Martelella endophytica: one gene and its partner. The protein of the gene in region 2 interacts with the protein of the main gene of each other region in a pairwise test. Links are inferred from orthologs where the notes say so. Each region holds a gene or a part of one and is shown on either strand. Other genes may lie near its edges. The genes, in order: mobA and TM49_RS16665.

What was found.
Region 1: the proteins of TM49_RS16665 (region 2) and mobA interact in binary tests that used the Escherichia coli proteins (3 or more experiments, as listed by UniProt). The link is inferred for Martelella endophytica from one-to-one orthologs.

Annotation. Positions count from the first base shown.
Region 1 is NZ_CP010803.1:4,322,258-4,325,528, reverse strand. Bases 103-3,055 are described here. They hold mobA (molybdenum cofactor guanylyltransferase MobA), read right to left. Parts: upstream 1,913-3,055; coding sequence 1,292-1,912; downstream 103-1,291. Other genes in these bases: moaA (GTP 3',8-cyclase MoaA), read right to left, coding at 2,938-3,055; TM49_RS20095 (DMT family transporter), read right to left, coding at 1,909-2,862; TM49_RS20105 (class I SAM-dependent DNA methyltransferase), read right to left, coding at 392-1,213; yidD (membrane protein insertion efficiency factor YidD), read left to right, coding at 103-407. In the rest of the region: TM49_RS20115 (iron-sulfur cluster assembly scaffold protein), read left to right, coding at 1-67; more of yidD, read left to right, coding at 60-102; more of moaA, read right to left, coding at 3,056-3,271. UniProt on the Escherichia coli protein: Transfers a GMP moiety from GTP to Mo-molybdopterin (Mo-MPT) cofactor (Moco or molybdenum cofactor) to form Mo-molybdopterin guanine dinucleotide (Mo-MGD) cofactor.
Region 2 is NZ_CP010803.1:3,633,505-3,636,661, forward strand. Bases 166-3,004 are described here. They hold TM49_RS16665 (molybdopterin molybdotransferase MoeA), read left to right. Parts: upstream 166-900; coding sequence 901-2,109; downstream 2,110-3,004. Other genes in these bases: trpC (indole-3-glycerol phosphate synthase TrpC), read left to right, coding at 166-415; moaC (cyclic pyranopterin monophosphate synthase MoaC), read left to right, coding at 412-897; TM49_RS16670 (DUF1476 domain-containing protein), read right to left, coding at 2,114-2,434; TM49_RS16675 (phosphoribosylaminoimidazolesuccinocarboxamide synthase), read left to right, coding at 2,688-3,004. Also shown: more of trpC, read left to right, coding at 1-165; more of TM49_RS16675, read left to right, coding at 3,005-3,157. UniProt on the Escherichia coli protein: Catalyzes the insertion of molybdate into adenylated molybdopterin with the concomitant release of AMP.

The DNA of each region.
Region 1 (3,271 bases), 690 kb from region 2 along the record:
GGTGAAAGCGCTCGACATGGCCGAAGGCGAGGCGGTGCCTCAGCCGGCCGGAACGGCCAATGTGTGAGAGTGGCCACCCGGCCGCCTCGCGCAACTGGCAGGGGCCGTTTCGCAAGACGCCGGGTCGGCTCCTCGGCCTTGGCTTCATCCGCGCCTACCAGCTCACCTTTTCCAGCCTTATCGGCCAATCCTGCCGGCATTTGCCAACCTGTTCGGAATATGGATACGAGGCGATCGCCCGCCATGGCCTCTGGGCCGGCGGTTTCCTGACGCTGTTTCGCGTCGGCCGCTGCGGGCCGGGAGGGACATCGGGTTTCGATCCTGTCCCGGAGCTACTCGAACCGCGCTGGCGGTGGTATCTGCCGTGGCGTTATCTGGAGGCGGGCCGGCGTCACGACGGCGCGTAGCGTGCGATCACCAGATAACCGGGCGTCGGCTGGCCGTCTTCGAAACGGACATTGATGTCGGTGACTTCGAGGGTTTCGAAACCAGCCTCCGCAAGTGCGTTCGAAATGTAGGCGAGGCTGTGACCGAAACGGTGATGCGGGCCGACGGTGTAACCGCGCCCCTTCAGGGCATCATCGGGGAGTGTCTCTGCTGAGAAGGCGAATGTGCCGCCCTTTTGCATATTGGCCGCTGCGCCGGCAAAAATGGGCTCGAGCGCGCCGAGATAGGGCAATACGTCTGCGGCAACGACGAGGTCGAACGCCTCCTCCTCGTTTTCCTGCAGGAAGTCGACGACCTCGGCCACGAACAGGGTGTCGTAGACCTCCTTGTCATAGGCGATGCTGACCATGTTCTCCGAAAGGTCGAGTCCGGTGATGTCATCGGCCATGTCGCGCAGCGCCGTGCCGGCAAGGCCGGTGCCGCAGCCGAGATCGAGCATGCGCTTGAAACCGCCGAGTTCCAGCGACTGGAAACGCTGGCGTACGATCATCGGCACGCAATAGCCGAGCTGTTCGACAAGGATGTCCTCGAAATCGTCGGCATGCTGGTCGAACAGGGTCTCGACATAGGCATCGGGCGCCTTCAACGGGGCCTCGCCGTGGCCGATGGCGGCAAGGCGGACGGCCGCGCCGCCATGATCGTCCGGGTCGAGCGCCAGCACGGCGCGATAGGCTTCGGCGGCGGCTGCGAAATCCCCGGCCTTTTCCAGCGCCAGGGCCTGATTGTAGGCCTTCGCCAGTTTCTTTTCGTTGATCTTGCCTGCCATGGGTCTCGTCTCGGCCATTGAGGATTGAGCGCACGCTCTACGCTGCTGCTCGCCCCGGCGCAACCGCAAAAGGGTGTTTCAAGAAAGGTGCGGCGCGAGCTCGCGGGCGCGATCGAGATCTGCCGGCGTGTTGATGTTGAAGAACGGGTCGACTGCCCCGAGCGGTGTGCTGACCATCGGGAACTCGACCGTGATATGGGGATAGCGTTCGATGACATCCGTCATCCGGCGGCTGCCGCCCTCCCGAAGATGGTCCGCGAGTGACTCGGCAAGGTCGATCGGCCAGATGCCGAAGGCGGGATGTCTGTGACCTTCGCAGGCGGCAATTGCGATATTGCCGCCATCGATGAAGCCGGCGCTCAGCCGGTGCGAAATATCCCTCGGGAAGAAGGGACTGTCGACCGCGATGGACAGCATATGGGTGGCCGGTTCGCCGCGAAAGCGGCAGAGTGCTGCCGCAATGCCGGCAAGCGGTCCGTCGAAATCCGTGCCTTCATCGGTGACCAGGCCGATGCCATCCGGAGGGTTGATGTCTGCCGTGTGGCGGCTGATGACCATCGGGCCCACATGCGGCGAAAGCCGAGCGATGGCGTGGTCCAGAAGCGTCCGGCCGGCGATGCGCAGCCTTGCCTTGTCGGTGCCCATCCGCCGCGACTGTCCGCCTGCGAGAATGACAGCGGGAAGGCCGCAGTCGCTCATGGTCCTTTCCCGTCTTCATCCGGTGGCACCACGACGGTGCCGCGCGCCGCCGGCACCAGCGTTTCCGGCGCGAGGTTACCCTGCGCGACGCGCTTGCGTTCGCGATAGAAGGAATAGAGGCCGGCAACGACGACGATCGCGCCACCGACGAGGACATTCGGGCCGGGATAGGCTGAAAACAGCAGCATGCCGAGAAGCGTCGCCCAGATCAGGCCCGCATAGCGGAACGGCGCAATATAGGAGATATCGCCGAGCCGCACGGCGAATACCAGGAACTGGTAGCCCGACAGCAGAAACAGTGCCGCAAGCAGGAGCTTCGCGGTGATCGGCAGCGACATCATGCTCCAGTCCTGCTCGATCGATCCGAGAATGGCCCCGCCGATCGTGAGCGTCAGAGCGGTCCCGAGCGTGATGATGATGGCGGGGATGTCGGTACGGATCGTCTTGGTGAGGAGGTCGCGCCCGGATGCCGCCAGCATTGCCACCACAGCGAAGACCGCACCTTGCTCGAAACCGTCCGGGCCCGGCTTGATGATGATCATCACGCCGATGAAGCCGACGATGATCGCGCTCCAGCGGCGCCAGCCGACGGGCTCGCCCATGAACAGCGCCGCCCCGAGCGTGACGGCGAGCGGAAGACACTGGATGATCGCGGCCGCATTGGCGAGCGGCATCTGCTTCAGCGCCTCGAGGAAAGCGATCGCCGCCACCAGTTCGCAGCAGCTGCGCAGCCCGACCCTGATATCGAACATCGCCCCGAGCCGGGAAAGGACGCGGCTGCGCCAGGCGATGCCGACCGCAAAGATGGAGAGGATCAGTCCACGCACGAACATGATCTGGCCGATGCCGATTTCGGTTGTCAGAAGCTTGACGGTGGCATCATTGATCGAGAACGCGGCCATGGCCGCGATCATGAACAGCGCGCCGGTTACATTGGGCGATAGTCGCATCATTCGTCTCTGTTACAAGAAGTAAGTACATATAGACGAATGGGCAGACTTGGAAGTGATCTCGATCAGATGAGGCTACCCGCCGGTAACACTCATGTGCCGCGAGACCGCGATGCGGGAGTGGGTCTCATCGAGTTCGAAATTATGTTCCTTGGGTTTGCGCGCGATCGCGGCGTCGATAGCGGCCTTGAGAACGCCGTCGTCATCGGGGTTTTCGCGCAGCACCTTGCGGAAATCGGCATTGTCGTCCTGGCCGAGACACATGTAGAGCATGCCGGTGCAGGTGAGCCGCACCCGGTTGCAGCTTGCACAGAAATTGTGGGAGAGCGGGGTGATGAAGCCGATCCGGCCGCCGGTTTCGGTGACGCGCGCATAGCGGGCCGGGCCGCCGGTATCGAGCGGGATGTCT
Region 2 (3,157 bases):
CTATGAAGCTCGCGCGTGGGGCGCCGACTGCATCCTGATCATCATGGCGAGCCTTTCCGACGACGAGGCCGAATTGCTGCAGGACACCGCGTTCGCGCTCGACATGGACGTGCTGATCGAGGTGCATGACGAGGCCGAATGCGCGCGGGCGCTGAAGCTCTCATCGCCGCTGATCGGCATCAACAACCGCAACCTGCGCACCTTCGAGGTGTCGCTGGAAACCAGTGAACGCCTGGCAGGCATGATCCCGGCGGACAGGCTGAACGTCAGCGAAAGCGGTGTCTTCACCCATTCGGATTGCGAGAGACTGGCCAGGATCGGCATCAGCACCTTCCTTGTCGGCGAGAGCCTGATGCGCAAGAACGATATCGCTGCCGCAACCCGGGAACTTCTGACCGGCCAGGCCGCGGCATGAGCAAGGGGCTCACCCATATCGGCCAGAGCGGCGAGGCCCGCATGGTCGACGTCGGTACCAAGGACGAGACGAAGCGTAGTGCAACCGCCGAAGGCCACGTCCGGATGAAGCCGGAGACGCTCGCCCTGATCGAGGCGGGCAACGCCAAGAAGGGCGACGTGATCGCGACCGCCCGGCTTGCCGGCATCATGGGCGCCAAGCAGACGGCGAGCCTGATACCGCTCTGCCATCCCCTGATGCTGACAAAGATTGCCGTCGATATCGTCCCGGACGCCAACCTGCCCGGCCTCCGTGTAACGGCAATCGCCGCGCTCACCGGCCGCACCGGCGTCGAGATGGAGGCGCTGACGGCGGTGTCCGTCGCCTGCCTCACCATCTATGACATGGCCAAGGCCGCCGACCGCGAGATGGAAATCGGCGCGATCCGCCTCGTCGAGAAATCCGGTGGCGCAAGCGGCGATTATCGACGCGACGCGGAGTAGACCATGCCCTCGTCGCCGCTCATCCCCGTCGAAGATGCGCGCCGCATCCTGCTGGAGCGCGCGCAACCGGTCGCCGACGCCGAAGTGCTGCCGCTTGCGGACGCGCAGGGGCGCGTCCTGGCGGAGGATGTTGCGGCTCGCATCACCCAGCCGCCGTTCGATGCCTCGGCCATGGATGGCTACGCCGTCATCGCGGATGATGCGACCGGCCCCGTGCGCCGTCTGATCGGGGTCGCTGCGGCCGGCGATATGCCATCGGTCCGCGTCACGCCCGGAACGGCCATGCGGATCTTCACCGGAGCGCCGATACCCGAGGGCGCCGATACTGTTGTGATCCAGGAAAATACCGAGCCCGCCGGCGAGGATCGTGTGCGGCTGGTTCAGGTGCCCGCCGCAGGCGCCAACATCCGTCGCGCCGGTCAGGACTTTGCCGAGGGCGGGCTGCTCCTGCGAAAGGGCGCCCTGCTCGATCCGCGCACGCTGTCGCTTGCTGCGGCCGGCGGTCACGGCACGCTTTCCGCCCATCGTCGCCCGCGGGTTGCTGTGCTGGCGACCGGTGACGAACTCGTTCCGCCCGGCACACTCCCCGGCCCCGGCCAGATCTCCGCATCCGGCGGCATCGCCATCGAAGCCCTTGCGCGCGAAAACGGCGCCGAGGTGATCTCGCTCGGCATCGCCCGCGACAATGAAGACGAACTGCGCACGGCGATTAGAGCAGCGAAGGACGCCGATGTGCTGATCACCATCGGCGGCGCCTCAGTCGGCGATCGCGACCTGATCCGGCCGGTGCTGGCCAGCCTCGGCGTGGAACTCGATTTCTGGAAGATCGCGATGCGGCCCGGCAAACCGCTGATGGTCGGCCGACTTGGCGCCATGACCGTGCTCGGCCTTCCGGGCAACCCGGTCTCGAGCTTCGTCTGCGGCCTCATCTTCGTCGAGCCGCTCATCCGGCGGCTGGCCGGTCTGCCCGAGCGCAAGCGCACCGATGTCGCGCGTCTCGGTGTGGCGCTCGCTGCGGACGGACCGCGGCTTCACTACATGCGCGCCCGGTTCACCGACGAGGCCCAGACCGTGGTTGAGCCCTGCGAAAGCCAGGACTCGGCGCTGCTGGCGACGCTCGCCGAGGCCGAGTGTCTGATTGCCCGGCCGCCGCATGCGGATGAAGCTGCGGCAGGAGAAACCGTCGAGGTTCTCCGTCTCGATCCGCGCTGATCCTTCAGAGAACCTCGGTCTGCTGACTTGCCGCCTGCATGAAGGCGTGCATCTTCAGCTGCACGGTCTCCTCATCGATCGCAACACCGGCAGCCGCAAAGTCCCGCATCAGCTTGCGCAGCACGTCGGCATCGCCGGCCTTCGAGAAATCCGCCGCGATCACCTCGCTCGCATAAACGTCAAGATCATCGCGGCCGATCAGGCTCGCTGCCCAGGCGGCCAGCATACGGTTGCGCCGGGCGATCGTGCGAAACCGTGTCGCCTCCTGCATCGCAAAAGCCGCCTCGAACGCCCGCTCGCGTTCCGTGAACACACCTTCCGCCATTCCGACCTCCTTTCAAGTTCCTCCAACTTTCAAGATGTGCGCGAAGATGACATTTGAAAAGAACGGAATTAAACAAATTTAATTCCAGACTTAAAAAACTTCGTGTTTCGGGTTGCTTTTGGTCAAACGACTGCCGCATTAGCGTTGAAAAGCTCGTCGTTTCGATTGAGAAAGGCGCGCAACTTCGCTATTGCACGCTAATGAACATGTTTTGCGCGGCCCATGCCGCCGCGCCAACCTGATGAGAACACCAATGAACCGTCGTCGCCGGGTTTACGAAGGCAAGGGCAAGATCCTCTATGAAGGGCCCGAGCCGGGAACCCTGATCCAGTTCTTCAAGGACGATGGCGCAGCGCAACCCGGAGCCGATGCCGACGTGGTCGACGGCAAGGGCGTGCTCAACAACCGGATTTCCGAATATGTGTTCGGCCATCTGAACGCCATCGGCATTCCCACGCATTTCATCCGCCGGCTGAACATGCGCGAGCAGCTTGTGCGCGAGGTCGAGATGATCCCGCTGATCGTCACGGTCCGCAATGTCGCCGCCGGTTCGCTGTCGCGCCGCCTCGGCATCGAGGAAGGTGCGCCGCTGCCGCGCTCGATCGTCGAATTCAGCCTGAACTCGGATGAACTCGACAATCCGCTGGTGACCGAAGAGCACATCACCGCCTTCGGCTGGGCAGCCCCGCCGGAACTTGACGACATGATGGCGCTCGCCATCCG